DNA from 3 places in the Marinobacter sp. UBA3607 genome. Region 3 is predicted to be linked to each of the others. Evidence: predicted binding sites of a transcription regulator. Region 3 holds the regulator's gene; each other region holds the start of a gene.
The links. The regulator LexA, encoded in region 3, represses DNA repair genes until DNA is damaged. The targets are predictions, from matches to a motif close to CTGTNTNNNNANACAG.

Region 1 (12,360 bases), on a different contig from region 3:
GCGACAGGTTCACCGCCATACGGCCCTTCAGCAGCCCCATCTCCAGCAACCGCCGTGCATCTTTACACGCCTGGGTGGTTACCCACTTACCCAGGTGGGCAATCTGGCCGGTTTTGATGGCCTCCTGTAATTCATTACGCAACTCCACACGCTTGGACAGCTTGGAATCCAGGTCTTCGGAGTACACCACATAGGTATCACGCCCCTGCTGCTTGGCCTTGTACATGGCCATATCAGCCTGCTGAATCAGCTTTTCCGGGCCGGTGAGCTGCTTTACCGGTGCTCCTATCACTTCCTCGCGGGAATACCCCGTAGAGAAAGTACCGATGCCGGGCCAGCCGTGGCACTGAGTACAAGGTCCGGGCCGTTGGGAATATTTACTGGCACATGCTCGTAAACCTCATGTTCCAGGTGATGAAGTGCAATAGCTCGCTCCACAGCCGGGCTGTCCGCTCCCTCAAGCCGGATCTCGAAATCGTAATAGTCCCTGGATGATTCAAGCGCCAGCAACTCCGCCACATCAAATACCGCGAGGAAATACGCACCCGAATCCAGGTCTGGCCGCACCAGGGCGATCGCCGAAAACGGCTTAGCCGGGTCCGGGAATATCCAGGCGCTGGCCAACCGTTCGTCGCGCGCATTGCGAACCCAACCCAACACTTCCGGGTTGACGGTCTGATCCATCACCCACAGCAGATCCTCAGGGTTACGACTCCGCCGCCACACCGGAGACCGACCATCCCGGAACAACATCAGGGACTTCAGGGCCGGCGTATCTTTGAAATACCAGCGCATTTCGGTTTGCTCGAGAGCTTCAGGCACTTCAAAGCCCAGCGACGCCCACCGGTTGGCCAGCCGATCAATCAACGCTACAGAAGACTGCAACTCCAGTTTTAGCTCGCTGGCATAGTACTGAATGGTAGAGCGGGCAATGTGGTGCCGCTCTTCATGGGTGCCCCAACTGGCAATGACCGACAACACAAACGTGCCAAATACGCCAGCCACCCCAGCAACTACGCCGTCTCGCCGCAGCATGAACGGTTTGCCTGAATCACGCTGCGCCAGGATGATCAACGCGATGCCAAATCCCAGGCAAAACAACCCGGCAATCAGCGAAAAACCTTCAACCAGACCGCCCGGCCCACCCATCAGACCCCGACGAACATTCTCCAGCACCGCATAGGAGCCAATCGCCAGGCCGAAACAACCGGCAAGCAGCGCATACAACCGCCCTGCTGCCCCGCGCAGCCCGATGAGAGATACGCTGGCCAGCACCAATTAAACGCCGTAGCGCCAGGATTTTCAGATAATCCCGGCATCCAGGCTGGCCGCCACAAACAGCCCCAACTCTTCACACTGGTCGGCAAATTCCGGCTGGTAGTCACCCCGGCACAGCAGGGGTTCCTGAATAAGTTTCCAGCGCAGGCCAGTGGTGATGCTGTCTATGGCGCGGCGTGTGCCGGTGCCATCGTGGCCGGCGCGAATATAGAAAGTAAAAGGCAGGCCCTGGGTTTTCTCCAGGCAGGGGTAATAGCTACGGTCAAAGAAGTCTTTGAGGGCGCCCGACATATAGCCGAGGTTTTCGGTGGTGCCAAGGATGATGGCGTCACAGGCGAGAACATCTTCGGGGCCGGCTTCGAGCGGCGCTTTCACCACCACTTCCACCGCTTCAATATCCGGGTTACGGGCGCCCTTTTCCACAGACTCCCGTAACCGCAGGGTATTGGGAGACGGTGCATGGGCTACTATCAACAGTCGCTTCATGTAACGCCTCCCGGGTTCTTACTTAGAGCAATTCACCGTTCGCTTCCACCGGCGCTTCTGCCGCCTCTTTCTTCACCGGCTTGGGCATCAGCTTGTCGCGAACCTTGGCTTCGATTTCGTTGGCGATATCCAGGTTCTCTTCCAGGAACTTGCAGGCATTGGCCTTGCCCTGACCGATCTTGTCACCGTTGTAGGCGTACCAGGCACCGGATTTGTCGACGAAGCCTTCTTTCACACCCATGTCCAGAACTTCGGCCATGTGGTAGATGCCCTTGCCGTACATGATCTGGAACTCGGCCTGTTTGAACGGCGGCGACACCTTGTTCTTGACGACTTTCACGCGGGTCTCGTTACCCACCACTTCGTCACCTTCTTTCACCGCACCGATGCGGCGGATGTCCAGGCGTACGGAAGAGTAGAATTTCAGGGCGTTACCGCCGGTGGTGGTCTCGGGGCTGCCGAACATCACACCGATCTTCATACGAATCTGGTTGATGAACACCATCAGGCAGTTGGCGTGCTTCACGTTACCGGTCAGCTTACGCAGCGCCTGGGACATCAAACGGGCCTGCAGGCCTACGTGGCTGTCGCCCATTTCGCCTTCAATTTCCGCTTTCGGCGTCAGGGCCGCTACCGAGTCGACGATGATGACGTCGATGGCATTGGAGCGTACCAGCATATCCGCGATTTCCAGGGCCTGCTCGCCGGTGTCCGGCTGGGAGACCAGCAGGTCGTCGACGTTTACGCCCAGTTTTTCAGCGTAGATAGGGTCCAGTGCGTGCTCGGCGTCGATGAAGGCACAAGTTTTGCCGGCTTTCTGCGCTTCGGCGATCACTTGCAGGGTCAGGGTGGTTTTACCGGAGCTTTCCGGGCCGTAGATCTCTACAATCCGGCCATACGGCAAGCCACCAATACCCAGTGCCACGTCCAGCCCCAGGGAGCCGGTGGATACCGCAGGAATGGCTTCACGGGGCTGGTCGCCCATTTTCATCACGGCGCCCTTGCCGAACTGGCGTTCAATCTGGCCCAGTGCTGCGCTGAGTGCTTTCTTGCGGTTGTCTTCCATTGTTACCTGCCCCTCACTATTCGATATGACGACACCGGAGGTGTATCCAGTGTTTTCCTGTATATTTGAACAGTATTAAAACATAAGCCTTGGCACAGACCAACCCCTGCCGGGGTGAAAAACATCACAGTGTTTTCAGAAACTCCGTAACCCCTTGCAACACATACAAAACCGATTGCCGGCGTACCTGTTCCCGGTCGCCGTCAAAGTGCTGAACACGGGTTTGCGTGTTGTCCGGGCCGGTTCCCCAGGCAAACCATACCGTGCCTACCGGCTTTTCTTCGCTGCCGCCACCAGGGCCGGCAACGCCGCTGATGGCCACGGCCACATCCACACCGGTGGCGCGAACGGCACCGGCCACCATCTGGCGCACCACCGGTTCGCTGACGGCGCCGTGCTCGGCCAGCACCTTTTCTTCTACGCCCAGAATGGCCTGTTTGGCCTCGTTGCTGTAGGTCACCAGCCCGGCCATCACATAGGCAGAGGAACCCGCCCTGTCTGTCAGCACCTTGGCCACCCAGCCACCGGTGCAGCTTTCGGCGGTGGCCATGGTTCTGCCCTGCTGTATCAACAAGTCTCCCAGCGCATTGCCGGCGGTTTCCAGTTGCTGATCGGTTGCTTGCATAGCCATCTCCAAGCTTCTGTTGCCAAACCCTTCGTTTCATCCCGGGCGTTATTTTCTTACAATCCCCGCTTTGACCCAAACGCACGATCAACCGGACGCTTCCATGCCAGCAACCCAGACCGATCTTTCCAAGCATACCCCCATGATGCAGCAGTACCTGAAGATCAAGCGGGAGCACCCGAACGAGCTGGTGTTCTACCGCATGGGTGACTTCTACGAGCTGTTTTACGACGATGCCAAAAAAGCCGCCGAGTTGCTGGACATTACCCTGACCGCCCGGGGGCAATCCGGCGGCAATCCTATACCCATGGCCGGCGTGCCTTTCCACGCCGCTGAGGGCTACATTGCCCGCATGGTGCGCGCAGGTCAATCCATTGCCATTGCCGAACAGATTGGCGATCCGGCCACCAGTAAGGGGCCGGTGGAGCGGAAGGTGGTGCGCATTGTTACCCCCGGCACCCTGAGTGATGAAGCCTTCCTGGAAGACCGGTGCGATAACCTGCTGGCAGCAATTTTCAGCCATAAAGAGCAGTTCGGCTTTGCCTCGCTGGATATTTCCAGTGGTCGCTTTGCAGTGTCTGAACTGGACAGCCTGGAAGCCCTGCAGGGCGAACTGCAGCGCTTGCGCCCGGCCGAGATACTGATCAGCGAAGACTTCCCTTTCGGTGACCTGCTGGAAGGCTTCACCGGTGTGCGCCGGCAAGGCCCCTGGCTGTTCGAGCTGGATTCGGCCCGGCGGGTGATTACCCAGCAGCTACAGGTGCGTGACCTCACCGGTTTTGGCTGCGAAGACCTGCACCTGGCGATTTGTGCCGCCGGCTGCCTGCTGCAGTACGCCCGGGAAACCCAGCGCACCGCCCTGCCCCACATTCGCAAACTGACACGGGAGCGCCGGGAAGACGCAGTGATCCTGGATGCCGCCAGCCGCCGCAACCTGGAAATCGACACCAACCTGATGGGCGGCCAGCAATACACCCTGGCCTGGGTGATGGACCGCACGGCCACCGCCATGGGTGCCCGGGAATTGCGCCGCTGGCTGAACCGCCCGCTGCGGAATGTGGAGGTGGTCCAGCAACGCCAGCAGTCAGTCTCGGCCCTGCTGGACGGTTTTCACTATGAACCGGTGCACGACCTGCTCAAGCGTGTGGGCGACATCGAACGGATCCTGGCGCGGGTAGCCCTGCGCTCGGCCCGGCCCCGGGACCTCGCCCGCCTGCGGGATGCTTTCCAGACCCTGTCGGAGCTTCAGGAAGTCCTGAAGCCCGTTAGTTCCAGCCATGTAGCCCGGCTGGCCGGAACCATTGGCGAATACCCGGAGCTTGCTGACTTGCTGGAGCGGGCCATTATCGAAAACCCGCCGGTGGTAATCCGCGAGGGCGGCGTGATCGCCGAGGGCTTCGACGAAGAGCTGGACGAGTTGCGCAACATCAGCGAGAACGCCGGCCAGTACCTGCTGGATGTGGAAACCCGGGAGCGGGAGCGTACCGGCATCTCTACCCTGAAAGTGGGCTACAACCGGGTGCACGGCTATTACATTGAAATCAGCAGGGCCCAGTCTGCCCAGGCGCCAGTGGATTACATCCGTCGCCAGACCCTGAAAAACGCCGAACGCTTCATCACGCCCGAGCTGAAAGAGTTCGAAGACAAGGCCCTGAGTGCCAAGAGCCGCGCCCTGGCCCGGGAAAAAGGCCTGTATGACGACGTCTTGGAAACCGTGGCCGAACAGCTGGCGCCGCTGCAGGATGCCGCCCAGGCCCTGGCCGAGCTGGATGTGCTGAGTAACTTTGCCGAGCGCGCCACCAGCCTGCGCTTTACCGCACCGGAGTTTACTGACCAACCCGGTTTTGATGTGGAAGAAGGCCGCCACCCGGTGGTGGAGCAACTGCTGGACGAGCCTTTTGTGCCCAACAACCTGCTGATGGACACCAAACGCCGGATGCTGGTGATTACCGGCCCGAACATGGGCGGTAAGTCCACCTACATGCGCCAGGCCGCCCTGATTGCCCTGCTGGCCTACACCGGCAGCTTTGTGCCCGCCAACCGGGCGGTGCTGGGGCCGGTAGACCGGATTTTCACCCGCATGGGCTCTTCCGACGACATCGCCGGTGGCCGCTCTACGTTCATGGTGGAGATGACCGAAACCGCCAACATCCTGCACAACGCTACCGAACACAGCCTGGTGCTGATGGACGAAGTGGGCCGTGGCACCAGCACCTTCGACGGCCTGTCCCTGGCCTGGGCCACGGCAGAGCACCTGGCGAAGGACATTCGCTGCTACACCCTGTTCGCCACCCACTACTTCGAGCTGACGCAACTGGCGGATGACCTGGAACATGCGGTAAACGTGCACCTGACTGCCACGGAGCATGATGATTCCATCGTGTTCCTGCACAATGTGCATGACGGGCCCGCCAGCCAGAGCTATGGTTTGCAGGTGGCCAAGCTGGCCGGCGTGCCGCAGGATGTTATCCGTAACGCCAAGGCCCAGCTGGCACACCTGGAAGGCAGCGCCAGCCCGTCAGCGCCGGCCCCGGAGCATGTGCATGAACCGGCGCCGAAAGCCGTCAAACAACCGACCAGCGCGGAAACGGTTTATCAGGGTGATATGTTCGCCATGGCGGAGCCAAGCGCGGTGGAAGAGGCCTTACAGCAGCTGGATGTTGATGGCCTGTCGCCCCGGGACGCCCTGAACCAGCTGTACGAACTGCGGGCATTACTGAACAAATAACAGAAAACTGGGCCAAACTTGATCTGTGTAATAAGGTTATAGCAGCCCAATGCTTGCGGCTACGGGGGCCGCTCCCTACAATATCGCGCACAAAATTATAGATGGGGCCGGATTTTCAGGGCTCCTGATGAGACTGAATATTCTACGAACCAGGGATCTGACTATGGCGTTTATCGTTACTGATAACTGCATCAAGTGCAAATACACCGACTGCGTGGAAGTGTGTCCGGTAGACTGCTTCTATGAAGGCCCCAACTTTCTGGTGATCGACCCGGACGAGTGCATCGACTGCGCCCTGTGCGAGCCCGAGTGCCCGGCGGAAGCCATCTTCTCTGAAGACGAACTGCCGGCAGACCAGGAAGCCTTCGTTGAGATCAACGCGGACCTGGCCGGCAAGTGGCCGAACATCACCGAGAAGAAAGACCCGCTGCCAGACGCCGACGAGTGGGACGGCCAGCCCGACAAGCTCCAGTACCTGGAGCGCTGAGGCCAAAAGCTGTCAGCAGCTACAAAAAAGCCGGAAGAGCGATCCTCTTCCGGCTTTTTTTATATCAGGCCTGTGCAGCCCGACTTAGCCCTCTGCCAGCAACTTCTTCGCGGCAGCAGACTTGTAGAAGCTTCCCAGCCTTCTGCGCACCAATGCCTCCACATAACCTTCCTTGTGCAGCACATCGATAATCGGCAGGCCCAGTTCGGCAACTTCCGTAACAATCACGTCCCGGGTCACCCCAATATCATTCAGCAGGTCCATCACCGGCCGGTCGCCATACTTGGCAAACAGGTGCTCGACCACGGCCCGGGCGCAGCCTTCAAAGTAGGCGGTTTTGCGGAAGTTCAGCCAGAAGTCATAACCCAGTACCACAAACTCCTGCAGTTCCACCTCGCCCAGGCCATCCTGAAGCTCGGCAATGGTCTGGTTCTCCAGTGATACCCAGGCCGCCATCACACTGTCACGAAGCTCATCATCGGTCAGTGCCCGATGCAGGAACTGCTCGCTGCGCACAATCAGCCCTGGCAGGCTGTCGGCCAGCCAGGCCTTGATGCGCCGCTCGAAAGTTTCATCCAGCCCCGGCACGGCCTTGTTGGCCATTTTCTTGCCGAACTTCATCACCGAACCCACTCCCGGCACCGAGCGGGTAATCAGGTTGTCTTCATACAGGTAATTCACCAGCCCGTGGTACACCACGTTCGACACCAGCTCCTGGTACACCGGGTGTGCCATGATCTCGCTGATGATCCGCTCCCGCTGCTGGCGAAGCTCCAGGGCCTCTTCGATAAAGCCGCTGGCCTGCTCCCGTGACAGGATTTCGCCCAGCGTGGTGTCTGCCTGAACCGGCGCTTTGAGCACTTCTGCCGCCATCTCCGCAGCCAGTTCCGGAATGCCGGCATCCAGCTCCATGTTCACGGCGATGCGCTTGATCACGCCCATTACCTGCTCGGGGCTGATCAGCCGGCCCAGCGGCACTTTTTCGGCATAGCCAAGCAATTCGTCCACTTCCTGTTCCAGGAACTTCTTCAGCTTGGCGCCTTTGAGGGCGGCCACTTCGTGCTTTACGTGGGCTTCAAACAGGGTATCGACAAGACTGGGGGCAGTTTTGCTCATAGAGCTGGCATCCTTTGGCTGAATTCCTGAAGTATGCCGGTGAGGCTAACACGGAAGCAGGCAGCTGGGGTTTGCCGGAATTACCGGCGGACCCGTGATTATGGGCCAGTCCGGCGACCAGCCCGACAGAAACAGACGGTTACTGGAAGTCTGAAAACTCGTGGGGTTCCGCCGCCAGCGCCAGGCACAGGCTGCCGGGGCCAACGTAGATGGAGCTGGTAATGCCCATCTGCGACAACAGCAACTCTACACCGTGCTTTTCACAGGCATCGCGCAGGCGATTCAGGCCCGGCAGCTCTTCGATCTCAGTCCAGCTCAGGCCGCAGGACAAACTCACATAGGGTGTCAGCAAACCGGCTTCCAGGCGGCCGATGGCGTAATTCATCACTTTCTCGACCGCCACGTTGAAGTCGCGGGTTTTGGCCACGGGCTTGCCTTCAACGCCCTGCCCGAAGATCACCGGGTTGATGTTCAGCACCTTGCCCATGAAGGCGGCCATCGCAGACACACTCTTGTCGCCGCGGCGCCGGGCCCGTTCACGGATGTAATGCAGGTCGCGGGGGATCACGCAGGTGTAGATCTTGTCAGTGAAGGTTTCCACCTCGTGGCGCAGGGCATTCTTGGAGACTTTCTGGTTGATCAGCCGCAGGGTGTGGGCCGCCAGCAATCCCTGGCCCGCAAAGATCTGCTTACTGTCGATGACCCGCATGGAGAATTTGCCTTCCCGGCCGGCGGCCTTGCGGGCGCCTTCGTAGTTGGCCATCACGGTGTTCATGGCTTCGGAGGCGTGGTCGAAAATCTGGCTGCGGCTTCGGGTGACGGTTTCACAGATGGCCACGTCAAACTGAGTGACAATCTTTTCCATGAACAGGTTGTGGATCTGTTCTGCGGAAAAGGCTTCGGTTTCCGCCTGGTGGCCTTTATCAAGCAGGCCGCTCTGGTAGAACTCCTGGGTACGCACCGGATCGTGGGTATCGATGTAGGTCTGGCCATCAATAATGGCCGTTACCGGCAGCACAAACAGATCGTGTTTGCGGGAAAATTCATAGGGTAGATCACAGGCGGAATCAACGATCAAACCAACTCGCATGTGCAAAAGCCTCCGGGGTTCGGGTGTTTCCTCAGGCGGGAGCACCCTTTCTTGTGATTATTCTGGAGACACAAGTCTTGCACATGCCGGCGATAATTTCAGCCGCCCCGTGAATCAGTTAACAAAAAGGCCCACGACAACAAATCCGGTAACCGAAAACAAAAAAAAGGAGGCCGAAGCCTCCCAAGGACACACAGTGGGTTGGTACCGCTGCTAGCTCAGCGGCACCGGGTTCAGAATTACTCGCTCGTCTCGGCGCCCGGCGCTTCCGGGTCAGAGGTAAACTTCAACAAGTGAGTACGCTCGATCAGGTAGTACAGGATGGCACCGGTGGCCAGGCCCCAGCCTGCGCCGTACACCGCCAGTACCACACCCATGGTGCCGGCAATGCCACGCTCGGTGTTGTTCTCCAACTGCTCCAGGCCCACCATCAAACAGATGTAACCGGTCAGCAGCAGGGTCAGCGACAGGGCAATCGGCAGCACCGGCTGGAAGAAGCTCACCAGCGGCAGCACGAACAGTGCAATGAAGCCGGTAATCCAGAAGGTGCCACCACCGCTGTAGATGGAGTCCATGGCGTTACGGCCGTACTTGTAGCGCTCGGCCATGGTGGCGGTTACGGCGGTCCAGATCGGGCCGGCCAGGCCAGGGTACGGCGCGAAGAACGCATGGCCACCATTACGGATGGCGGTTACCAGGTGGGCGCGGTCGATGCTGTTGTCGATGTCTTCATCTTTGCGCAGGTGGTCGACACGACTCATCAGGGATTGCCCCACCACGATGTCACCAAAGGCGATGACATAGGCGATCACCGCGGTCGGAATGGCATACAGGAAGATGTTCAGGTCCGGGAAACCCACGCTGAACGGCAGGTAGTTCCACAGCTGGTCAAAGGCCGGCTTGGTGATGCCCCACTGTACGTCGGGGACTTCATACTCGCCAACGGCAAAGCCCACCAGGATGGCCACAACCATACCCGGCACCATGCCGTAGTTGGCAATCTTGCGGGCGATGTTGCTCTTGTCCACAAAGCCTTTGAAGGAAACTGAGAACATCAGGTACAGGCACACCAGGCCACCCACAATCAGGGAGATCGGTGTGTTGGCCAGGCGGCCGCCGGCTTCGATTTCACCCATCAGCGCGGCAATACCGGCACCGATGATGATACCGCCCTTCATGGACCGGGGAATCCACTCCACCAGCTTGCTGCCCAGGCGGGTAACACCCAGAACCAGGAAGATCAGGAACACCAGGAATTGCAGGGCAAAGAGCGCCTGGATGGCCTCGGGGCCGGGTTCGTAGTCTGAAAGGAACAGCAACACCACGGGGATACCCGGGGTAATCCAGCCGGGCACCAGCGGCACACCCAGCAGGGCCGGCAGCATGAAGCCGATACCACACACCACAACGTAGGCCAGGGCCACGTCGTAGGGAACGCCCAGGTATTTTTCCAGCAGGGGAATCATCGCCAGGCTGACCACGAACATGATCAGTGCCTGCACCATCTCCGCAAATTCCCAGCGATAGTGGACAAACGGAAGACGGATTTTGAAGGGGCCAGCCGGCCAGAACGGCTGTTCTTCACCGTTTTTTCTGTGGAACATTTGCATAAAACTACCTCCGGGCACGCCGGTGTCGGGTGCCAATCAATGTTGTTTTTGTGGAAAAGAGGTGTGGCTGCGCCCGGTGGCGCAGCCTTGCCGGATCAGTTCAGCTCTTTGGCCTGATCCCGCAGCACGAACTTCTGGATCTTGCCGGTTGAGGTCTTCGGCAGCTCCGAGAACACCACGGTTTTCGGAACCTTGAAGCGGGCCAGGTGCTCGCGGCAGAAGCTGATGATGTCTTCCTCGGTTACGTTGCCGGCTTCCGGTTTCAGGGTAACGAAGGCGCAGGGTGTCTCGCCCCACTTCTCGTCTGGCCGGGCAACCACCGCGGCTTCCATCACCGCCGGGTGGCGGTAAAGGGTATCTTCAACTTCGATGGTGGAGATGTTCTCACCACCGGAAATGATGATGTCTTTCAGACGATCCTTGATTTCCATGTAACCGTCTTCGTGCCATACCGCCAGGTCGCCAGTGTGGAACCAGCCGCCGCGGAAGGCTTCTTCGGTGGCGGTCGGGTTCTTCAGGTAGCCCTTCATCACGGTGTTACCGCGCAGGAAGATCTCGCCGATGGTCTTGCCGTCTTTCGGCACCGGCTGCATGGTGTTGGGGTCTGCCACCATAGTGCCGCCCAAGGTGTGATAGCGAACGCCCTGGCGCGCCTTGACCTGGGCACGTTCTTGCAATGGCAGCGCATCCCACTCGGATTTCCAGGCACACACGGTAACCGGGCCGTACACTTCGGTGAGGCCGTATACGTGGGTTACCTTGATGCCCATCTCTTCGATGGCACCAATCACCTGGGCTGGGGGCGCCGCACCGGCGGTCATGGATTTCACTTCGTGATCGATGCCGGCTTTCGCTTCCGGCGAGGCATTCAGCAGCGCGTTCAGGACAATCGGCGCACCACACATGTGGGTTACCTGGTGGTCGCGGATCAGCTTGAGGATTTTCTCAGGGTCTACCCGGCGCAGGCACACGTGGGTGCCGGCCATGGCGGTGATGGTCCAGGGGAAACACCAGCCGTTGCAGTGGAACATCGGCAGGGTCCACAGGTACACCGGGTGCATGTCCATAGACCAGACCGCCTGGTTACCCAGCGAGTTAATATAGGCACCACGATGGTGGTAAACCACGCCCTTGGGGTTGCCGGTAGTACCGGAGGTGTAGTTCAGGGAAATGGCATCCCACTCGTCGGCGGGGAAACTCCACTGATATTCGGGGTCACCTTCCTGCAGGAAGGCTTCGTAATCCAGGTCGCTTACCTGAACGCCTTCACCGTACTCGGGATCATCAACATCGATCACCAGCGGCTTGTGTTCCAGGTGACGAACAGCATCTTTGACCACCTGGCCGAATTCACGGTCGGCAATCACCACCTTTGCTTCACCATGTTCCAGCATGAAGGCAATGGCTTCGGCATCCAGGCGCACGTTCAGGGTGTTCAGCACCGCACCAATCATCGGCACACCAAAGTGGCATTCCACCATGGCCGGAATGTTCGGCAGCATCACCGCAACGGTATCACCACGGCTGATTCCGCGCCCCTTCAGGGCAGAGGCCAGCCGGCGGCAGCGATCGTAGGTTTCGGCCCAGTTGCGACGGATGGCACCGTGGATAATGGCCGGATAATCCGGGTAAACACTGGCGGTACGTTCGATGAAATCAATGGGGGACTGGACCGCGTAGTTTGCGTTCCGGGGCTCAAGGCCCTGATCAAAGATCGAAGTCATTGGTGTGGTCCTCGTATGCTTATGTTGTTCTTATGCGTGTTCAGTAGAAACGCCAAAGCAGCTATACTTTGCATTAACAACAATGGTAGTTAACGAAATCAATACTAGAAACTCTACCATGGTATTATAGGACCACTACTATAATCTATG
Region 2 (7,236 bases), on a different contig from region 3:
CGAGCTGTTCTTTTTCGGCGTCGGTCATGCCGGTGGTGCCGATGACCAGCATCTTGCCGTTAGCGCTGCAGAACTTGGCGTTTTCCAGGGTTAGATCCGGGAAGGTGAAGTCCACCAGTACGTCGAAGTCGTCTTTGACGTCGTCCAGGCTGCCAGCCATTTTTACGCCGGTTTTGCCAACGCTGGTCATTTCGCCGGCGTCGGCGCCGATCAGGCTGCTGCCCGGCTCGACGATGGCGGCGCCGAGTTCAAGGCCCTCGGTGCCGTCTACCGCTTCGATCAGTACCTTGCCCATGCGCCCGGCGGCGCCAATGATTGCTACCCGCATCTGTTCTGCCCTCAGAATTTCATTTCGTCGAAGAAGTTTTTCACACCCTCAAACCAGGAGGTTTTCTTCGGAGCATGATGGGTGCCGTTGCTGCCGTCCAGCGTTTGCTGGAATTCTTCCAGCAGTTCTTTCTGGCGCTTGGTCAGTTTCACCGGGGTTTCCACCATCACCCGGCACAGCATGTCGCCGGCAGGGCCACCACGCACCGGGCTAACGCCTTTGTTGCGCAGGCGGAAAAGCTTGCCGGTCTGGGTTTCGGCCGGGATTTTCAGTTTCACGCGGCCATCCAGCGTAGGCACTTCCAGCTCACCACCCAGGGCAGCATCCACGATGCTGATGGGCACTTCGCAGTACAGGTTGCGGCCGTCGCGGGTGAAGATGGAGTGTTCACGCACAGCCACCTGAACGTACAGGTCGCCTGGCGGGCCACCATCTACGCCCATTTCCCCTTCGCCAGACAGGCGGATGCGGTCGCCGGTATCCACGCCGGGCGGCACTTTGACCGACAGGGTTTTGTCCTGGCGAACACGACCCTGACCGTGGCAGGCCTTGCAGGGATCCTTGATGATCTGGCCAGAGCCACGGCATGTCGGACAGGCCTGCTGCACGGTGAAGAAGCCCTGCTGCATGCGTACCTGACCCATGCCCTGACAGGTGCCACAGGTTTCCGGCCGGGAGCCTTTCTCGGCGCCACTGCCTTCACAGACGTCACATTCCTTGTGGCCCGGAATCTTGATTTCGACGGACTTGCCCTTAACGGCTTCTTCAAGGTCCAGCTCCAGGGTGTAGCGCAGGTCTGAGCCACGGGTATTGCGGCCACGACCGCCACCACCACCGAAGATATCGCCAAACACGTCTCCGAAGATGTCGGAGAAGCTGCCGCCACCGCCGAAGCCACCGGCACCGGCCTGGCCGTCTACACCGGCATGACCGAACTGGTCATACGCAGCACGCTTGCCGGAGTCAGCGAGCACCTCGTAGGCTTCGGTGGCCTCTTTGAATTTACTGTCGGCATCCTGGTCATCCGGGTTACGGTCTGGATGGTATTTCATCGCGAGCTTCCGATATGCCCGCTTTATTTCCTTCTCATCCGCTCCCCGGGCAACCCCGAGTACTTCGTAATAATCGCGCTTGGCCATACTTCAAAACCCTGTTGCTATAACGCGGAAAACGCGGGGCTACCCCCGCGTTTTCCAACTGCCTGATGTACTTCGGATTTACTTCTTGTCGTCGTCTTTGACTTCTTCGAACTCGGCATCAACCGCGTCGTCTGCAGCTTGGGCACCTTCCTGCCCGTCGGCCTGCTGCGCCTGGTCAGCCTGATCCGCGTACATTTTCTGGGCCAGCTCGGAAGAGACTTCAGTCAGCTTCTGGGTCTTGGCTTCGATATCTTCCTTATCGGTGCCCTTCAGAGCTTCTTCGAGGTCCTTGATGGCGCCTTCGATGGACTCTTTCTCAGCCTCGGTGACTTTGTCGCCGGCTTCGGTCAGGGTCTTGCGTACAGCGTGAACCATGGCGTCGCCCTGGTTACGAGCCTGTACCAGCTCTTCGAACTTGCGATCTTCCTCGGCGTTGGCCTCGGCATCGCGCACCATTTTCTCGATTTCGTCATCGTTCAGGCCGGAAGAGGCCTTGATTACGATGGACTGCTCTTTACCGGTCGCCTTGTCTTTGGCAGACACGTTCAGGATACCGTTGGCATCGATGTCGAAAGTCACTTCGATCTGCGGTACACCGCGGGGTGCCGGCGGAATGTCGGCCAGGTCGAAACGACCCAGTGACTTGTTCTGTGCCGCCTGCTTACGCTCACCCTGAACAACGTGGATGGTTACCGCAGTCTGGTTGTCGTCCGCTGTGGAGAAGGTCTGCGATTTCTTGGTCGGAATCGTGGTGTTCTTCTCGATCAGCGGAGTGGCCACACCACCCATGGTTTCGATACCCAGGGTCAGCGGGGTGACGTCCAGCAGCAGTACGTCTTTCACGTCGCCAGACAGTACCGCACCCTGAATGGCAGCACCCATGGCTACGGCTTCGTCCGGGTTTACGTCTTTGCGCGGCTCTTTGCCGAAGAATTCCTTAACCTTCTCCTGCACCAGCGGCATACGGGTCTGACCGCCCACCAGGATAACTTCGTCGATTTCAGAGGCCTTCATGCCAGCGTCCTGCAGAGCCACTTTACAGGGCTCGAGGCTGCGCTGAACCAGCTCTTCTACCAGCGATTCCAGCTTGGCGCGGGTCAGTTTCACGTTCATGTGCTTGGGACCAGACGCATCTGCAGTGATGTACGGCAGGTTTACGTCGGTCTGCTGGCTGCTGGACAGCTCGATCTTGGCCTTTTCGCCGGCTTCCTTCAGGCGCTGCATTGCCAGGGAGTCACCGCGCAGGTCGATGCCGCTGTCTTTCTTGAACTGGTCCGCCAGGTATTCGATGACCTTCATGTCGAAGTCTTCACCACCCAGGAAGGTGTCACCGTTGGTAGCCAGCACTTCAAACTGGTGCTCACCGTCTACGTCGGCAATCTCGATGATGGACAGGTCAAAGGTACCACCGCCCAGATCGTAGACCGCCACGGTACGGTCGCCGCTCTGCTTGTCCATGCCGTAGGCCAGCGCTGCGGCGGTCGGCTCGTTGATGATCCGCTTAACTTCCAGGCCGGCAATCCTGCCTGCATCTTTGGTGGCCTGGCGCTGGCTGTCGTTGAAGTAAGCCGGCACGGTGATAACCGCTTCGGTTACTGTCTCGCCCAGGTAGTCTTCTGCAGTCTTCTTCATTTTCTTGAGGACTTCGGCAGAAACCTGCGGCGGAGCCATCTTCTGGCCTTTCACTTCTACCCAGGCATCGCCATTGTCAGCCTTGGCGATCTTGTACGGCACCATCTTGATGTCTTTCTGAACCACGTCGTCTTCAAAGCGACGACCGATCAGACGCTTGATGGCGTACAGGGTATTTGCCGGGTTGGTGACCGCCTGGCGCTTGGCAGACTGGCCGACCAGTGTTTCGTTATCGTCTGTGTAGGCAATGATGGACGGGGTGGTACGATCACCCTCGGCATTCTCGATTACCTTTACCTTGTCACCATCCATGATGGCCACGCAGGAGTTGGTGGTTCCCAGGTCGATACCAATAATTTTGCTCATCGAATCACTCCAAGATCTTTCTGAATTCTGCTCCGGAGTGAGACCACCCCGGCTGTCGCTGTTTAATCGCTATATTGGCGCTTTCAGCGGCTTTTCAAGCCCCGGCGGCGCCTTTTTTGATCAATTTTCTGCTTTTGCTACTACAACCATGGCCGGACGAACAACACGGCCGTTCAGCAGATAACCCTTCTGCACCACCGCCACCACACTATTGGGCTCGGCGTCCGGGGCCGGCACCATAGACATGGCTTCGTGCTGCTGCGGGTCGAACGGTTCACCCACCGGGTTCACCTGCTCCACGTTGAATTTCTTCAGGCTGCTCATGAACAGGCTGAGGGTCATTTCCGCGCCTTCGCGGATAGAAGCCACCAGTTCGCTGGCGTCTTCCTGCCCTTCCGTGCTTTCCACGGCCTTCTCCAGACTGTCGGCCACCGGCAGCAATTCCTTGACGAATTTTTCCAGCGCAAACTTGTGCGCCTTTTCCACGTCGATCTCGGCCCGGCGGCGCACGTTCTGCATTTCTGCCTGGGAGCGCAACGCCTGGTCCTGGTACTCCTGCAGCTTGGCCTTCAGGGCATCCAGCTCGGAACCCTCCTGCCCCGCCTCGCCAGCTTCCGGCTCGGCATCAGCCTGTTCCGCCTGTGCGGCTTCGTTCAGCTCTTCTTCTACCTGTTCGTTGCGCTTTTCGTCAGCACTCATGACAACTCCTGATGGATTTTCCCAGGGCCCGAAGGCCTGCGGCTGGTTTAAGCCCCGCCCGTTTCAGGGCAGGAAAATACGACTTTGCGAACGGATATGGGGCCCGCCGGGCGGGTTTCAACCTTCCGGGATACATTCTTTACAAATTCGGGGCACAGGTTATTTGCAAACAGAAAAAACCCTGTATATATTCACAGCAACTGTATGGAATCACAGTATTCGAAATTTTCAGAGACAACAGACTCTGAACGGAGGTAATCGGCATGCTTATCCAACTTACGGTCTCGAACTACGCCATTGCTGAACGGGTTGAACTGCAGTTCAGCAAGGGTATGACAGCACTCACCGGCGAAACCGGTGCCGGCAAGTCTATCGTTCTGGATGCCCTGGGCCTGGCCATGGGCGGCCGCGCAGATGCCGGAGCTGTGCGCCACGGGGCCGAGCGTGCCGATATCAACGCCAGTTTCGATATTTCGAGAATTCCGGAAGCCCGGCAATGGCTTGAAGCCCACGAGCTGGATGACAAGGAAGACTGCATCCTGCGCCGCACCATCCGCAAAGACGGCCGCAGCAAGGCATTTATCAACGGTCAGCCCTGCCCGCTGTCCCAGCTCAAAGAACTGGGCGGCCTGCTGATGGACATCCACAGCCAGCACCAGCACCAGTCACTGCTACGCAAAGACACCCACCGCAAACTGCTGGACGAGTTCGCCGGCGCCGAACAACTCGCCGACCAGGCCCGCACCGCCTGGAAAGTCTGGAACGCCACCCGCCAGAAACTGGCACAGCGCCGGCACAATGCCGACGAAGCCGAGGCCAGGCTGCAACTGCTTCGCTACCAGGTAGAGGAACTGGACCGGCTGGCACTGGAAGACGGCGAACAGGAGGCCCTTGAGCAGGAGCAGGCCCAGCTGAGCCAGGCGGATGCAGTACTGCACAGCAGTCACCAGGCAGCCCTGCTCTGCACCGAAGATGACACCAGCGCAGCCGCCCTGGTACGCCAGGCCCTGCAGCAACTGGAGCAACTGCCGCTGGAAGTCCCGGCACTGGCCGATACCCTGCAGATGCTGAACGAAGCACAGATCCAGATTTCCGAAGCCGGCGACAACCTGCGCCGGTTTGTTGACGACTATGAAGCCGACCCGGCGCGGTTAGCCGAGGTGGAAGAACGCCTGAGCGCCATTTACCAGATGGCCCGCAAGCACCGGATTACCCCGGAAGAGTTGCCGGAACTGCACCAGCGCCTGGCTGCAGAACTGGCCGAACTGGACGGCGGCGAAGGCAGCCTGGAACAGCTTGAAGCTGAGCTGGAAAACCTGCGCAAACAATTCGATGAGCTGGCAGCACAGCTGTCTGCCAAACGGGAACAGGCCGCCATGGAACTAGACCAGCGGATTGCCCGGGAACTGGCCCAGCTAAGCATGCCCAACATGCAGTTTGTCACCCACCTGAGCGGCAATACTGACAACGAGCCGGCACCCCATGGCATGGAAGATATCGAATTCCTGGTCAGCGCCAACCCCGGCCAGCCGGCGCGCCCACTGGCCAAGGTGGCCTCCGGCGGTGAATTGTCACGGATCAGCCTGGCCATCCAGGTGGTTGTGGCACAAACCTCCACAACACCCACGCTGGTGTTCGATGAAGTGGACGTAGGTATTGGCGGCGGCACTGCCGAAGTGGTGGGCCGACTGCTGCGGTCACTGGGGGATAACGGCCAGGTACTGTGTGTGACTCACTTGCCGCAGGTGGCCGCCCAGTGCCATCAGCACCTGTTTGTCAGCAAGTTTACTGAGAAAGAAGCGACTTACTCGCGCATTGAGGCACTGGATGACCAGGGCAGGATCAGCGAGGTAGCAAGAATGCTGGGTGGCGTGGACATGACCGAGCACACCATTGCCCATGCCCGGGAGATGTTCGTAAAGGGCCAGGCGACCCATCACTGAAATCCCCTCTCGATTCGGAGAGCTTCGGGGCCGGCACTTGCTGGCCCCTTTTTTTATCGTTTGATTACTTCTTGCCGGAGTTCAGAGGTTTTACGTACAGGATCAGGCTGTGATCGACAATCTCGTAGCCGTGTTCTGCCGCAATCTTCTGCTGACGCTCTTCGATGATCTCGTCCACAAACTCGATCACTTCACCGGTCTGGGTGCAGACCATGTGGTCGTGGTGATCGTCACCGGCCATTTCGAACACCGCATGGCCGCCTTCAAAGTTGTGGCGCAATACCAGGCCAGCTGTCTCAAACTGGGTCAGCACCCGGTAAACGGTCGCAAGGCCCACATCGTCACCCTGATCGAGCAACTTCTTGTAGACGTCTTCAGCACTCAGGTGATGCTCCTTGGCGTTCTCCAGAATATTGAAGATTTTCACCCTGGGCAGAGTAACCTTAAGACCGACTTTTCGTAATTCGGCGTTTTCAGATGGCATGCTACTATTCACTCGTTGGTGTGCCTTACGGCTTCCGGTATGATGAAGCCGCCGTTCAACGGTTAAACCCGTTTCACACCTGCCAAAGGCAGGCGATTTCAAGATAGAGGATTTCCCCTGGCGATGCAAAAGCTCACCGCTATCATTCTTATTGGCATTTTATCCTTGTCAGGCTGCGTCTTCCCCGGCGTTTACAAGATCAACGTACAGCAGGGAAACATTGTTACCGACGAAGAGCTGACTGAACTCTCCGAAGGCATGCCACGCAGCCAGGTACACGCGGTACTGGGCAGCCCGCTGATGCTGAACCCGGTCGATCCTTCCAGGGAATACTACGTGTACACCTTCCAGCGCCGGGGTGGTGACATCGAAGAACAACGCATCATCGTTTACTACAACGGCGACCAGTACAGCCACTACGAAGCCCAGCTGCTGGAAGAAACCCCGGCCTACTAAGCTTCAGGCTTTCTTCTTGGCCCGGTTCAGGCGCGCCTGTTTCGGGTCTATCTTGAGCGGCCGGTAAAGCTCTACCCGGTCGCCTTCCCGCAACTCGTGGCTGGCCGGATCTTTGATCACCTTGCCGAACACGCCCATATCAATCGTGTCCGGCTCGATTTCCGGAAAGATATCCACAATACCCGAAAG
Region 3 (12,360 bases):
TTCCACAAGGTCGTGTGCTGTTTTCATTGGCAGTCTCCTAAAAGTTGGGTCACGGCAGGTTCTCCCGCCAGTGCTTCACGTGAACCTGGGCCTTGATGGCATCGATCACTTCCAGAATCAGGGTGATCAGCGCCTCTTTCTCGCGGTCTTCCGTCAGCCCCTGAGCCGGGTCCGGCAGGAACACGTTAACGATGTCTTCAATAAAGGCATGGTTGGTGGAGGAGGCGAGGTCATCCAGGATCTGGTGCACCACGTTGGCCACGATGTCACCCACCGCATTTTCCAGGGTGTCCTGAATGGTCGGACCCACGACCGGCAGGTACTTCAGGCGTGACAGTTCCAGGTTCTGTTTCAGGGCATGGTCTACCCGGTTTTCCAGGTAAACCCGCAGGGCACCCCGATTGGGGATATAGCCCTGCTTTGCGGCCTGGGCGACCCTTTCGGACAGCCAGTCAGACAACATTTCCCGCCGCGGGAAAAGAATGTCGTGTTGGATACGCTCGAACAGGGGCGAACCACGTTTCACCTCATCCTGCACGCCGCTCAGCACCTTCAGTACAATCCGGTCAGACAGCTCTTCCATAAAGGCTTCGTAGTAGAAGATGACAAACCGGTACAGGCGGGTGCTGGTGAAGTCGATGATCTTGTACTGGTGCAGCCGGTAAATAATGGAAATAATCCGCAGCACCCGCAGAAAGCGGAGGCTGCCTACCGGAATACACCCCACCAGGTCGTACCAGTGGATGAACGGATAGAAATACCAGCGGTCATACACCCGGGCCTTGATGGAGTAGCCCCAGCGCAGGACAAACTCGCCCAGGAAGATCGACACGAAGATCAGGTCGTAGAAAATGAAGCGTTCGTGGATGGGGTGGTAAAGCTCCTGAATGGCCGGGGCGTAGTCTTTCAGCAGGTTTTGTACGGCTATAAAGTTATAAATCGAGTCCCAGATAATCAGCGCGAGATTGAGGATCAGCAGCCCCAGCATCACAAAGTCGATGATGAACCAGGTGAGCTGGTGGCTGGATTTTAGGTTTTCTCGGTTTATCTTGAGCATCCGGGCTACCTTGGGGCCTACAATATCAAAGCTAAGTGACTGGAAGGTTAGCCTATTCAGTCGGTAAACTCAGCAACCTGTTTCAGGGAATCAGCCCGGACACCGGATCGGACGCCATTAAAACCAGCATGCTGTTAGCCAGAACCTTACAACGCCTTGCCACCATCAGCCCGGGCCTGGTGATGCTGGTACTTGCCCCTGCCGTATTCGCCAGCCAGGTTCGGGTGGAGGTTGAGGGCGATGTGGATAACCTCCAGGACAACGCCCAGATCTTTGTTGGCGAAGTGGAAGGCCGCACTGCCGATGGCTTGCGCCGTTACGCCAACACCGCCATTGCCCAGGTGAAAGAGGCGGCCCGGGCGCTGGGCTATTACAGTCCCGAGGTACGCTGGAAAGTAGAAGAAGCCGGCGATGAACCGGCGGAGCTGGTGCTTACCCTCATTCCCGGCGAGCCGGTGCTTATCCGCTCCCGCAATGTGATGATCGAAGGGCCGGATGGTGCACGGGAAGACTTCAGGCAGAACCTCCCGAAAACGCCTGCGCAAGGTGATGTGCTGCACCATGGCCGGTACGATGCCCTGCGCCAGTCTATCCAGAACACCGCCAACAGGCTGGGCTATTTCGAGGGCGAATTCCTGACCCGCCGGCTGGAAGTGGATCCCGCCAAAAACGCCGCTGACATCACCCTGGAGTACCAATCCGGCGAACGCTACCGGCTGGGCAAGGTCACCTTTCTGGAAGGCCACGAGTTCGAACAGAACCTGCTGGAGCAGTTTGTTACTTTCGAGCCCGGTATTCCGTTCCATGCCGATGAAGTGGCAAAACTCAGTAACGATTTGTCCAACAGTGGCTATTTCTCCGGCGTGGATGTAGACGCCGCGCCGTCAAAGGCAGAGGACCGGGTAATCCCTGTCGATATCGCCCTGACGCCCCGGCCGCCGCGCTCCGTGGCCGCCGGCGTTGGCTTTTCGACAGACGTCGGCCCCCGGTTCCGGGGTAACTGGCGGGAACACTACATTAATCCCATGGGGCACCGCCGGGGCGCCGACACCGAACTGTCCGAGTTACGCCAGAGCGTGAGCGGCTGGTACGAGCTGCCGCTGGACCCGCCCATGACGGATGCCATCCGCCTGACCTCCGGTTATCAGCGCGAGCATATTGAAGATGTGGAGTCTGAACGGCTCACCTTTGGCCAGCAGTGGAGCCACCAGCTGGACAACGGCTGGATGCAGATATTGTCCATGCGCTGGGAAGGGGAGCGCTTCAATATTGGTGAGGAAGAGCAGGGTAACTCCAGCCTGTTATTGCCGGGTGTCAGTTATTCCAAGCTGCACGCCAACTCGCCGCTCGACCCGTCCCGGGGTTATCGCCTTCAGTTCGACGTGACCGGGGCCCATCGGGCGGTGATTTCGGATGCCGATATCCTGCATGTGAACTTCCTGGCCAAGGGGCTCTATACCCTGGCCGGCAAGCACCGGTTTCTAGCCCGCTTCAATTTCGGTGGCGTGGCCACCAACAGCTTCCGGGATGTCCCGCCTTCGTTGCGCTTCTTCGCCGGTGGCGACCAGAGCGTTCGCGGCTACGGCTATGAAACCCTGGCACCCAAAGACTCGGATGATGTCGTCATCGGTGGTCGTTATATGGTGGTGGGAAGCGCCGAATACCAGTATGAGTTTGTCCGCAACTGGCGTGTGGCGGCCTTTATTGATGAGGGTAATGCCGTGGATGATGTCTTTGATCCCCTGGCCACCGGCGTGGGTATGGGCATTCGCTGGGTGAGCCCGGTGGGCCCTTTGCGCCTGGATGTGGCCAAGGGTATGGATGACCAGTTCGGCGGCGGCTGGCGGATTCACTTCTCCATGGGGCCGGAACTGTGACCGAAACGAATCAGACACCTCCGCAGCCGGAGCATGGCGCAGTGCCAGCCAGGCCGCCCCGACACAAACGCTGGTGGTTCTGGCCACTGGTGATTGTGTTGCTGGTGTTGCTGTTGCCCCTGGTGCTGGTGGCTATTGTTTTGCTGGCGCTTCTGACCGATGCCGGCACCGCCTGGACCATTGACCAGATTCCCGGGCTGCAAACCGAGGCGGACCAGGGTTCCCTGCTGGGCCAGTGGCAGGCGGAACGGCTGGAATGGCGCGGCTATGGCGTGGAAGTACTGTTGCTGGCGCCGGAAGTGGACTGGTCTCCCAGCTGCCTGTTCGAAAAGACCCTGTGCCTGGATACCCTGAAAGCCGAACAGATCGATGTCACGGTTCAGCCTTCCGATACCGCCGAAGAAACAGAACGGGGTGATATCAGCCTGCCCGCTATCAACCTGCCGGTGGCGTTGGTGGTGGGGGATGTACAACTAGGGCCGTTTGAGCTAAACGGCAGCCCCATCTGGGACAAGGTGGAGCTGCGCAGTGAAGCATCCGGCGCCAGCCTTACCGTAAACCACGCCCTGTACCAGCTGGGCGAGATCCGGGTGACTGCCAGTGGCCGTGCTGAAATGCGCCGGGACTGGCCGGTGGATCTCGATGTTACGGCACAGTTGCCACCCCCGAGCGGAGACAGCTGGACGATTGCAGCCAACCTGGCCGGCAGCGTGCGGGATCTTCGGGTATCCGGAACCAGCAGCGGTTACCTGAATGCACAATTGAACGGCACCGTGCAGCCGCTGGCAGCGCAGTTGCCGGCGGCGCTCACCATTGAGTCAGAGAGCTTCCTGGCCTACGACACCCTGCCGGAAACCCTGACCCTGGAAAACTGGGTGGTGTCGCTGGACGGGTCCCTTGCCAAGGGCTTCCGTACCCGTACCCGTGCCAACCTTCCCGGTACAACCGGCACCATCGAAACCGTCATCAGGGGCCTGGTCACAACCGGTGGTGTCGAGAACCTGGTCCTGACCATGACCGGGCCGGCGGCCAGTGCGCCCTCTGGCGAACAGCCCGACGCTCCGGGCACCCTGGAAGTTCAGGGCAGCGCGAGCTGGTCTGGTGGCCTGCAGGTAGAGGCCGACCTGGTCCTTGACCGTTTCCCCTGGTTCGGACTGATTCCCGGGCTGGAGCCGCCACCGGTTGCCGTGAACCGGCTGGAAGGGAATGTTGAGTACAACGATGGCAACTACAACGCCGATTTACAGGCGGCGGTGAGAGGTCCGCAAGGCGATGCGGAGCTTACCGCAGCCCTGAACGGGGACCTGGAAGCGGTTCGCATCACACAGCTGGATATGACCACCGGTGCAGGTTCCCTGACCGGCGATGCCGAACTGGCCTTCGCGGATCAGCTGGCCTGGCAGGCCCGGCTGCTGCTGGATCAGTTCAACCCTGGCTACTGGGTGCCGGTGCTGGAAGCCAGTCTCAACGGTGAAGTCAATTCCGAGGGCCGGCTGGTGCCGGACAGCCTGCCGGTAATGACCGCCAACTGGGACCTGAAAGGTCGCTGGCAGCAGGAGCCGGCCACCGCCCGGGGTAAGCTCAGCAGCGATGGTACCGACTGGCGCGTGCAGGATCTGCTGGTGGCGATAGCGGAGAACCGGATAGAAGGCGAGGGGCGCTACGGTGAGAGCCTGGGCGCGGGCCTGACTGTGAACCTGCCGCAGCCGGACCGTCTGCTGCCCGGCCTGGCCGGTCGCTTCTCGGCCAGGGTGGACCTGGCGGGTTCGGCGCAGGATCCCGCGGGCAAGGTGACGCTTGATGCCAGTGAATTCGAATGGCAGGACCTGCTGCGCATTGAAAACATGGAGCTGGATGCCAGCCTTGCCAGTGGCGGTGTGCTGGATGCCAGCCTCAACGCAGAAGCGTTGCGTGTCGCTGGGCAGGAACTGGCTGCGGTGACTGCAGACCTTGATGGTACCCGGGCGGATCACCAGCTGGCGTTGACTGTGCAGCACCCGGAAGCCTCGGTGGCGCTGACGTTCGCCGGCGCCCTGGGTGAAGCCTGGAACAGCTGGCAGGGCGCCTTGGCCCGGGGCGAAATCGATGTGCCCGGCTCGGAGCAAACCTGGCGGCTGGAAGCGCCGGCAAGCCTGGATTACACGGCTGACGGCGAAGTGTTGTTTGGCGCCCACTGCTGGCGCTGGCAGGCCAGCTCGGTGTGTGCTGAAGACCAGCAGCTGCTGCCGGATACCCGGATCGCCTATCAGGTTCGCCAGTTCCCCATGCAGGCGCTGGCGCCGTTGTTCCCGGAAACTTTCCGCTGGCAGGCGTCCCTGAATGCAGACATTAACCTGGCACTCACCGAACAGGGCCCCGATGGCCTGATCAGTCTTGATGCTGGCGGCGGGGCCTTCGAGTTCCTGATCCTGGATGACTGGGAAACCCTGCAGCATGAATCCCTGACCCTGGAAGCCCGGCTAAAGCCTGAATCCGCAGAACTGGCCATGGCGCTCCGGGGCCCCGAACTGGGCAGCTTTGACCTGGAACTGGCGGTGGACCCGAATACCGAAAGCCGGCCCATCGATGGCCGCTTCAACCTGAAAGATCTGAACCTGGCTTTCCTGTCGGCCTTTGCCGGCATTGAAGAGGTGGCCGGCGAGGTCAATGGTCAGGGGAGTTTGTCTGGGCCGCTGTTCCGGCCCCAGGTGCAAGGAAAACTGGCGCTCACCGACGGCCGGGTGTTCGACCCGGGCCTGCCGCTGCCCATGGAAGACATCGTGCTGGTTCTGGAATTTCTGGGCAGCCGGGCCGACATCAGCGGCCGTTGGAAGAGTAACGATCGCAGCAGTGGCGAGCTGGGCGGTTACCTGGACTGGCAGGATGAACCTGAAGTCCAGCTGAATATCAGCGGCGAGCGGCTGCCGGTTTCGGTCGAGCCCTATGCCCGGGTAGAAGTGGGCCCGGATCTGACCATTGCTTTCCGCGCCGGTGAGCTGGCGGTGTCAGGCCGGGTGGATGTGCCCCGGGGTGATATCGAAATCAAGGGCCTGCCGCCATCGGCGGTTTCGGTATCCGAGGACGAAGTCATTGTCGGTGTCGAACAGGAAGAGCCCGCCATTCGCACCATGCTGATGGATATCACCGTGGTGGTGGGTGAAGACGAAGTATCCTTCAATGCCTTTGATGTAACCGGCAACCTGGAGGGCACCCTTCGCATTGGCAACAACATGGATACCCGCGGCACCCTGCAGTTGGTGGACGGTCGCTACGAAGCCTTCGGGCAAGACCTGGACCTGCGCAGGGCGCGGATAATCTTTGTGGGGTCTCTGGCCGAGCCATACCTGGATGTGGAAGCCGTGCGCACCGTCGATACCGTTGTGGCGGGTATTCGCCTGAGCGGGCCGGTGAACGCGCCGACCACGGAAGTGTTCTCGGAGCCGTCCATGCCCCAGAGTGATGCGCTGTCTTACATCATTCTCGGCCGGGCGCCCCAGAGCCAGGGCGATGAAGGCCAGATGAGCCGGGCGGCGATTTCGCTGGGGCTGAACCAGGCCAGCGGTATAACCCAGAGTATCGGAGACGAGTTGGGTATTCGTAACCTGACCCTGGAAGCGGAAGGCTCTGGCGACCAGTCTGCCGTAGTGGCCAGTGGTTACATTACCGACGAGCTCAGCCTGCGCTACGGGGTGGGTATTTTCGAGCCAATCACGACCGTGGCGCTGCGCTATGACCTGGGCAAGTATTTCTATCTGGAGGCGGCCAGCGGGCTGGCGGCCTCCCTCGATATCTTCTATACCCGTAATTTCTGACCCGGTTCAGTCCAGTTCGAAGGTGGCGCTCACGCTGGACTGAATCTCACGGGGGCCCACGCTCGAGACGGTATCCCGGGCGGACTTGGCTTCTGCCATCATCATCGGCACGGGCCGGTGCCCACCGTTGATGTTGATAGACACCACCTCGCCGCAGGTTTTGTCCAGCTGCTCCGCCACGAACTGGCAGCGGTTTCGGGCGTCCTCGATGGCCCGGGCCAGCGCCTGCTGCTCAAGCCCCTGCTCGTCGGAATGGAAAAACTGGTGGCTGCCAAGGTTGTACTGGAGGCCCAGTTTATTGGCCTGCTCCAGCAGCGGGTTCAGCAGTTCCAGGTCATTGATCGAGAAGCTCACGGTCTGGCTGGCGACGGAGACCCGTTCCGGCTCCTTGCCTTTCTCCTGAACCGGCAGGGTGCGTGTATACAGGTTTACATCCGCGTCGGAGTAGTCCTGCAACTGGTCTCGCCAGTTTTTGATGGCGCTACGCCACTTGTCCATGGTGTCAGCTACCTGGGCGGAAGCCTTTTGCGGTTGCCTGTGCTCGGCAGAAACCGAGAATTGCAGGCGGGCGCTGTCCGGGTTGTAACGCACCACGCCTTCGCCGGTCAGGCTGACTTCGCCGGCATTGGCGGCCAGGGGCACAGCTGCAGTCGCTAACAGGGCGGCGGTCAGTGCCAGGGGGTGTTTCAGCGATACCATCATCAAACTCCTTATTGATCAAAGGCCGAATATCGGCTTTCCAGTCTTTCCAGTTTTCTGCCCCGGGCGGCGTGCACAAAGTGGCTGAAAATGTGCCGGTGCCCGGTGTGGTAAAGCAGGTATTCCGGATGCCATTGCACGCCCATCAGCCACTGGGCTCCGGTGTTTTCAATGGCCTGTACGAACCGGTCGTTATCCAGCGCCGTTACCCGCAGGTTCCGGCCCAGCCGTTTGATGGCCTGGCTGTGAATTCGGTTGGCGCCAATCACCGTGGCAGGCATCAACCGGCCTAGCCGGCTGTCTTTCACCAGTTGTACGGTTTGCAGGGGCAGCAACAGAGGCCGGTGGCGGGTATGTTCCCGTAGCGGAGTTACGTTCTGGCACAGGGTGCCGCCGTGGAACACATTGATAAACTGTGCGCCCCGGCAAATGCCCAGCACCGGAATATTGATGGCTTCGGCCTGAACCAGCAGCCGGTGATCGGTGGAATCCCGCTTGCGATCGTACCGGGCCGTTACCTGGGGCTGTTGCCCGTAAAGCTCCGGGTGTACGTGGGTGCCACCGGACAGCACCAGCCCGTCCAGCAGGGACACATCGGTATGACTGCCGGGGCGAATGTAATGGGTGTTGGCACCGTGCAGGCGCAGGGCCAGGTTGATCAGCCGGTGCGCCAGGCTTCTTCGCACCGGGCCACTGATGCCGATAGTCAGCCCCGGTTTCTCCGGCAGCTCTTCTGCCATCGGCATGTCGTTGCCCTGATAATCAGACATAACCGTGTTGTTTCAGCCAGTTGTCCGTGGTCTCACGCCAGGAATGGGTGAGGTTGTGGAAGCTGAACTTCTGGGCTTCCCGGAACCGGCTGCGTAAATCGGCCAGGTCTTCCGGATGTGCGGCCAGCTGCTCCAGAACCACCCAGTCATTCCACACCGTGGAGAAATGCCAGCGCGGGTTGTCGATGTCGCAGTCCGGCAGACGGTAATGCAGGGTAGGGCGGCTCTTGATCCTGGGGTCCTTCACGTAGCCTGCCAGCAGTTCCTTGTCGAGATGGGCGAACAGCGGCAGCAGGTCCAGGGCCTTGTTGCGGGTGGGGTTGTAGTGCAGGTAATCCCGCATCAGGGTTTCCAAATCCGGGCGATAGTCATCCGCCATCAGCTTCTCGGTATACCGGCTGCTCCAGGGTTCGATATAGGTGGTGAACTTACGGCTGATATCCAGCTGGTGCCGGGCTTTAAGCCAGTCGTAAAGGGCAGCAAAGGCTTGCAGGTAGGCTACCAGGGTGGCGGGTTCCAGGTCCGGCAATTCCGGGTTCAGCTGCAGGCCAAAGGCAAAGTAGATGGCTTCACGGCTACCTTCGGCGCCCAGTTCCCGTAGCTCATCCATCAGGGTTTCGATCAGTTCCAGTTTCGAGAACGCCAGCGGCGGGCCGACAATCTCCAGCGGAATGACCTTCTCGGCAGCAAAGTCGATCACATCCATGGCATGGCTGCCCAGCTCCCGGATGGATTGCGGCAGGCGCTCGTCGTCCAGGTCCAGCTCCTTGATGGGATCGGAGTCCAGTTCGATGGTAAAGCGGCCATGTTCGGTGTCCAGTGCGGTCACGTAGCGTGAGGTCAGCTCCGGCGACCCCCCGAGCAAGCGGGCGGCATGCTGCACCAGTTGTTCGTAACCGAGCCCCGAAAGCTCGATTTCGACCCCTACGCGGCGTTCTCCACCTTCGTGGTTTTTCAGTCTTTCCGGCATCTTGCAACGATTGGCTGCGTTCATGGAGTGTTTGCATCCCCTTGCTTCGTTTCAGGTCACCTTAACACAGGCTTGCGCCGTGTCCCGTTACCCAAAGGAAAGAAACTGCACAGGGACTTTACACTGGATAAAACACTGTATATAGTCAAATCACTGTATAAAAAACCAGGACGAACAACCCCGGAGAAAAAGCATGAAGCTGACCGCCCGACAGTCCCAGGTGCTGGATATTATCCGGCGATATCTGGATGAAACCGGTTATCCGCCCACTCGCGCAGAAATCGCTGCCGAGCTGGGTTTCCGCTCGGCCAATGCGGCGGAAGAGCATCTCAGGGCGCTGGCTCGCAAAGGTGCGATCGAGATGGTGCCGGGCGCCAGCCGCGGTATTCGCCTGCCGGAGGCTGAGCCGGATCTGGGGTTGCCGGTCATTGGTCAGGTAGCAGCGGGTAGCCCGATCCTGGCGCAGGAGCATGTGGAAGATCATTGCACCCTGAAGCCGGACTTCTTCTCGCCCTCGGCAGATTACCTGCTGCGGGTTCGGGGTATGAGTATGAAGGATATCGGCATCCTGGATGGCGACCTGCTGGCGGTGCATCGCACCCAGGATGTTCACAATGGCCAGGTAGTCGTGGCCAGGGTGGGCGAGGAAGTTACCGTCAAACGCTACCGCCGTGAAGGCTCAAGGGTCTGGCTGATTGCGGAGAACGAAGAGTTTGCTCCTATCGAAGTGGATCTGAGTGAGCAGGAATTGTTTATCGAAGGTCTTGGTGTGGGTGTAATCCGGCGCTCCGATCTTCACTGAACAGGCAGGTGAGTTATGGAACAGTTGAGCTTCAATCAGAACATGGCGTTTCATCCGGCCGCAGTGGCACCGGCGCAAGCGATCTCTGCGGGCCAGCGCCCGGCAAGCATGCGCCGGCCTGCAGGTGGTTCGGCAGCGGGTCATTCGGGCCTGGGCGGCAATGTGACGGAGATTATCCTGCCGGAAGGACAGGTAGAGAACTTTCAGCTGTTATTGCCCATGCTCACCCAGCTGAACCAGGAAAAGCGCTGGCTGGCGTGGATTGATCCGCCCCAGGCGCTGGTGGCCAAGTGGCAGAAGATGCACGGCATTGTGGCGAACGAGATCCTGGTGCTGCGTTCAACCGCGGAATACCCGGCCCAGCAGCTGGCAGAGCGCGCCCTGGGCGCAGGTACCTGTCATGCGGTAGTGCTCTGGACCAACAAGCTGGGGCGCGCCGCCTTTGATTCACTGCAAAAGGCTTCTGCGAAAGGCAACAGTCACGGGGTGATTTTGCGCCAGCGCTGAGGGCTGGCGCAGTATCGGTCAGTGCAGGGTATAGCTGGGCTGGGGGTCGATCGCGTCGCCGTCTTCGTCATCCCAGTCCATGTCATGGCCCATGTCGTAGTCGATATTGCCGGCGGCTTCAATGCCTGCAGCAATCATGGCCTTTGCCACGTTCATATCCCGGTTCTCCATCATTTCCCGGGCTTCTTCGGAAAAAGAAATGCGCACCAGTGGGGCGGCATCATCGTCTATCCGGCGCAACGCGTAGTCGCCGTCAGAGAGTTGTACAATTTCAAAAAACGATGGTGACATTCGTTAAACCTTTGTCGTCATTCGGGTTGTTTCGGTGCAGCCGTGGTCAGGGCTGCTACCACTCGCCGTGCCGCTCTTCGAGTTCCCTTGCAAAAATGGCCATGGCTGCCCTGGTCTGTTCCAGTGCCTGCAGGGAGCGGTCCGGGCCTTCTTCTGCGGCTACCGCAATAATGTTGTCGGCAGAGACCGTCTTTTTCTGCGCTGGTGGTTGGCCCAGGGCCTTGTCCAGCTGAACCAGGTGGTTCCACCAGCTGTCCCGCTGCTGCGCGAGGCTGTCGAGAGTCTCGACTTCCGCCACGTCGTAGTCGAACAGCGCCTTTAACTCGGCCAGGCTGTGCGGCGTTTCCGTCTTTTTCTGGTGCAGCCTTGCGATCATGGTCAGTAGTACGTCGCGGGCTCGCAGCAGGACTTCTGCCACTGCCTGAGACCGGGCTTCTCCGATCACGGCTGCCGGCAGTCCGGTGCTAGCAGCATTGTTGGTTGTTGGCTGGTCAAATTCCCGGATCAGTACCTGGGCCAGGTACAGTTTTTGTGAAACCAGTGAATACCACGTTGAAGCCATGCAATACCTGCCCACATGCAGTGCCGGATGATCAGTTGCCCGCCTGAAGACCACACCCTTGTATATCCATCAGGCCAAGCGGCTAATAGTATCATTTTTGTCCACCCATTTCCTCCCCTTTGATGGTTGCTGTTGATACAGGTGCCTGTTCACAAGAAACTACAAACCTTCACTTGAAACGGTCGTTTGAAACTGGCAAAAAGGGCCGCAATTCGGGCGAAGGTCGATCGCCCGACCATTCAGAATGGAGGTTGAGGGATGCGAAACCAGTTGGTTGCGGCGGTTACCGCAGCAGTAATGGGGTTGTCCGGATCCGTTGTGGCAAAGGTTTCACCTGCCGAAGCAGAGCGGTTGAACAATGAGCTCACCCCGGTCGGTGCCGAACGCGCCGGTAATGCCGAAGGCACTATTCCGGCCTGGAACGGCGGCCTGGCAACACCACCGGCAAACTGGCGAGTGGGAACCAAGGAGATTGATCCGTTCCCGGAAGACAAGCCGCTTTATACCGTTACTCGCGATAACATGGACCAGTACCGTGATGTGCTGTCGGATGGCCATATCCGGATGCTGGAACAGTACGGGCCGGAATTCTTTATGCCGGTTTACCAGACGCGCCGGACGGCAGCCTTCCCCGAGCATGTCTACGAAAAGTCTTTCGAGAATGCCTTGAGCGCAGAGCTGCTGGATAACGGCAACGGCGTGCGAAATACCATCATGACCAGTCCGTTCCCCATTCCCCAGAATGGGCTTGAGGCGATCTGGAATCACATCCTCCGTTATCGGGGTGAAGAGGTTTCGTTCCGCAGTGCCTCCGCCACGCCCCAGCGGGATGGCGCCTACAACGAAGTGGTTAACCAGTACGATTACTACTTTGCCTACAGCCAGATTGGCGCCGAGCTGGCAGATATCGACAACAAGATCTTCTACCTGAAAACCGAGACCATCGCGCCCAGCACCCTGGCCGGCACCATCACACTGGTGCACGAAACTTTGGACCAGGTCCGTTCACCGAGGCTGGCATGGCGGTATGATTC

Region 1: the regulator LexA is predicted to act here: its motif matches at 2,888-2,903, upstream of recA (recombinase RecA).
Region 2: the regulator LexA is predicted to act here: its motif matches at 4,346-4,361, upstream of recN (DNA repair protein RecN).

What each region holds. Positions count from the first base shown of each region.
Region 1 is NZ_DFLY01000004.1:45,577-57,936, forward strand. Features, by position in the region: gene B2589_RS00970 (putative bifunctional diguanylate cyclase/phosphodiesterase) at 1-292, opposite strand, end outside; gene B2589_RS00975 (hypothetical protein) at 289-1,275, opposite strand; gene B2589_RS00980 (flavodoxin family protein) at 1,303-1,764, opposite strand; gene recA (recombinase RecA) at 1,787-2,830, opposite strand; gene pncC (nicotinamide-nucleotide amidase) at 2,955-3,455, opposite strand; gene mutS (DNA mismatch repair protein MutS) at 3,559-6,183, shown strand; gene fdxA (ferredoxin FdxA) at 6,347-6,670, shown strand; gene B2589_RS01005 (hypothetical protein) at 6,755-7,786, opposite strand; gene B2589_RS01010 (DegV family protein) at 7,926-8,876, opposite strand; gene B2589_RS01015 (solute carrier family 23 protein) at 9,116-10,486, opposite strand; gene B2589_RS01020 (acyl-CoA synthetase) at 10,582-12,210, opposite strand; gene B2589_RS01025 (sensor histidine kinase) at 12,358-12,360, shown strand, end outside.
Region 2 is NZ_DFLY01000025.1:557-7,792, forward strand. Features, by position in the region: gene dapB (4-hydroxy-tetrahydrodipicolinate reductase) at 1-328, opposite strand, end outside; gene dnaJ (molecular chaperone DnaJ) at 340-1,467, opposite strand; gene dnaK (molecular chaperone DnaK) at 1,546-3,465, opposite strand; gene grpE (nucleotide exchange factor GrpE) at 3,586-4,164, opposite strand; gene recN (DNA repair protein RecN) at 4,428-6,107, shown strand; gene fur (ferric iron uptake transcriptional regulator) at 6,172-6,591, opposite strand; gene B2589_RS09335 (outer membrane protein assembly factor BamE) at 6,715-7,047, shown strand; gene B2589_RS09340 (RnfH family protein) at 7,051-7,236, opposite strand, start outside.
Region 3 is NZ_DFLY01000024.1:70,505-82,864, reverse strand. Features, by position in the region: gene B2589_RS09190 (rhodanese-like domain-containing protein) at 1-27, opposite strand, end outside; gene B2589_RS09185 (hypothetical protein) at 50-1,057, opposite strand; gene B2589_RS09180 (autotransporter assembly complex protein TamA) at 1,186-2,934, shown strand; gene B2589_RS09175 (translocation/assembly module TamB domain-containing protein) at 2,976-6,725, shown strand; gene B2589_RS09170 (SIMPL domain-containing protein) at 6,732-7,427, opposite strand; gene B2589_RS09165 (gamma-glutamyl-gamma-aminobutyrate hydrolase family protein) at 7,436-8,194, opposite strand; gene B2589_RS09160 (amidoligase family protein) at 8,187-9,188, opposite strand; gene lexA (transcriptional repressor LexA) at 9,358-9,966, shown strand; gene B2589_RS09150 (cell division inhibitor SulA) at 9,982-10,473, shown strand; gene B2589_RS09145 (hypothetical protein) at 10,492-10,764, opposite strand; gene B2589_RS09140 (DUF6586 family protein) at 10,820-11,326, opposite strand; gene B2589_RS09135 (DUF1329 domain-containing protein) at 11,585-12,360, shown strand, end outside.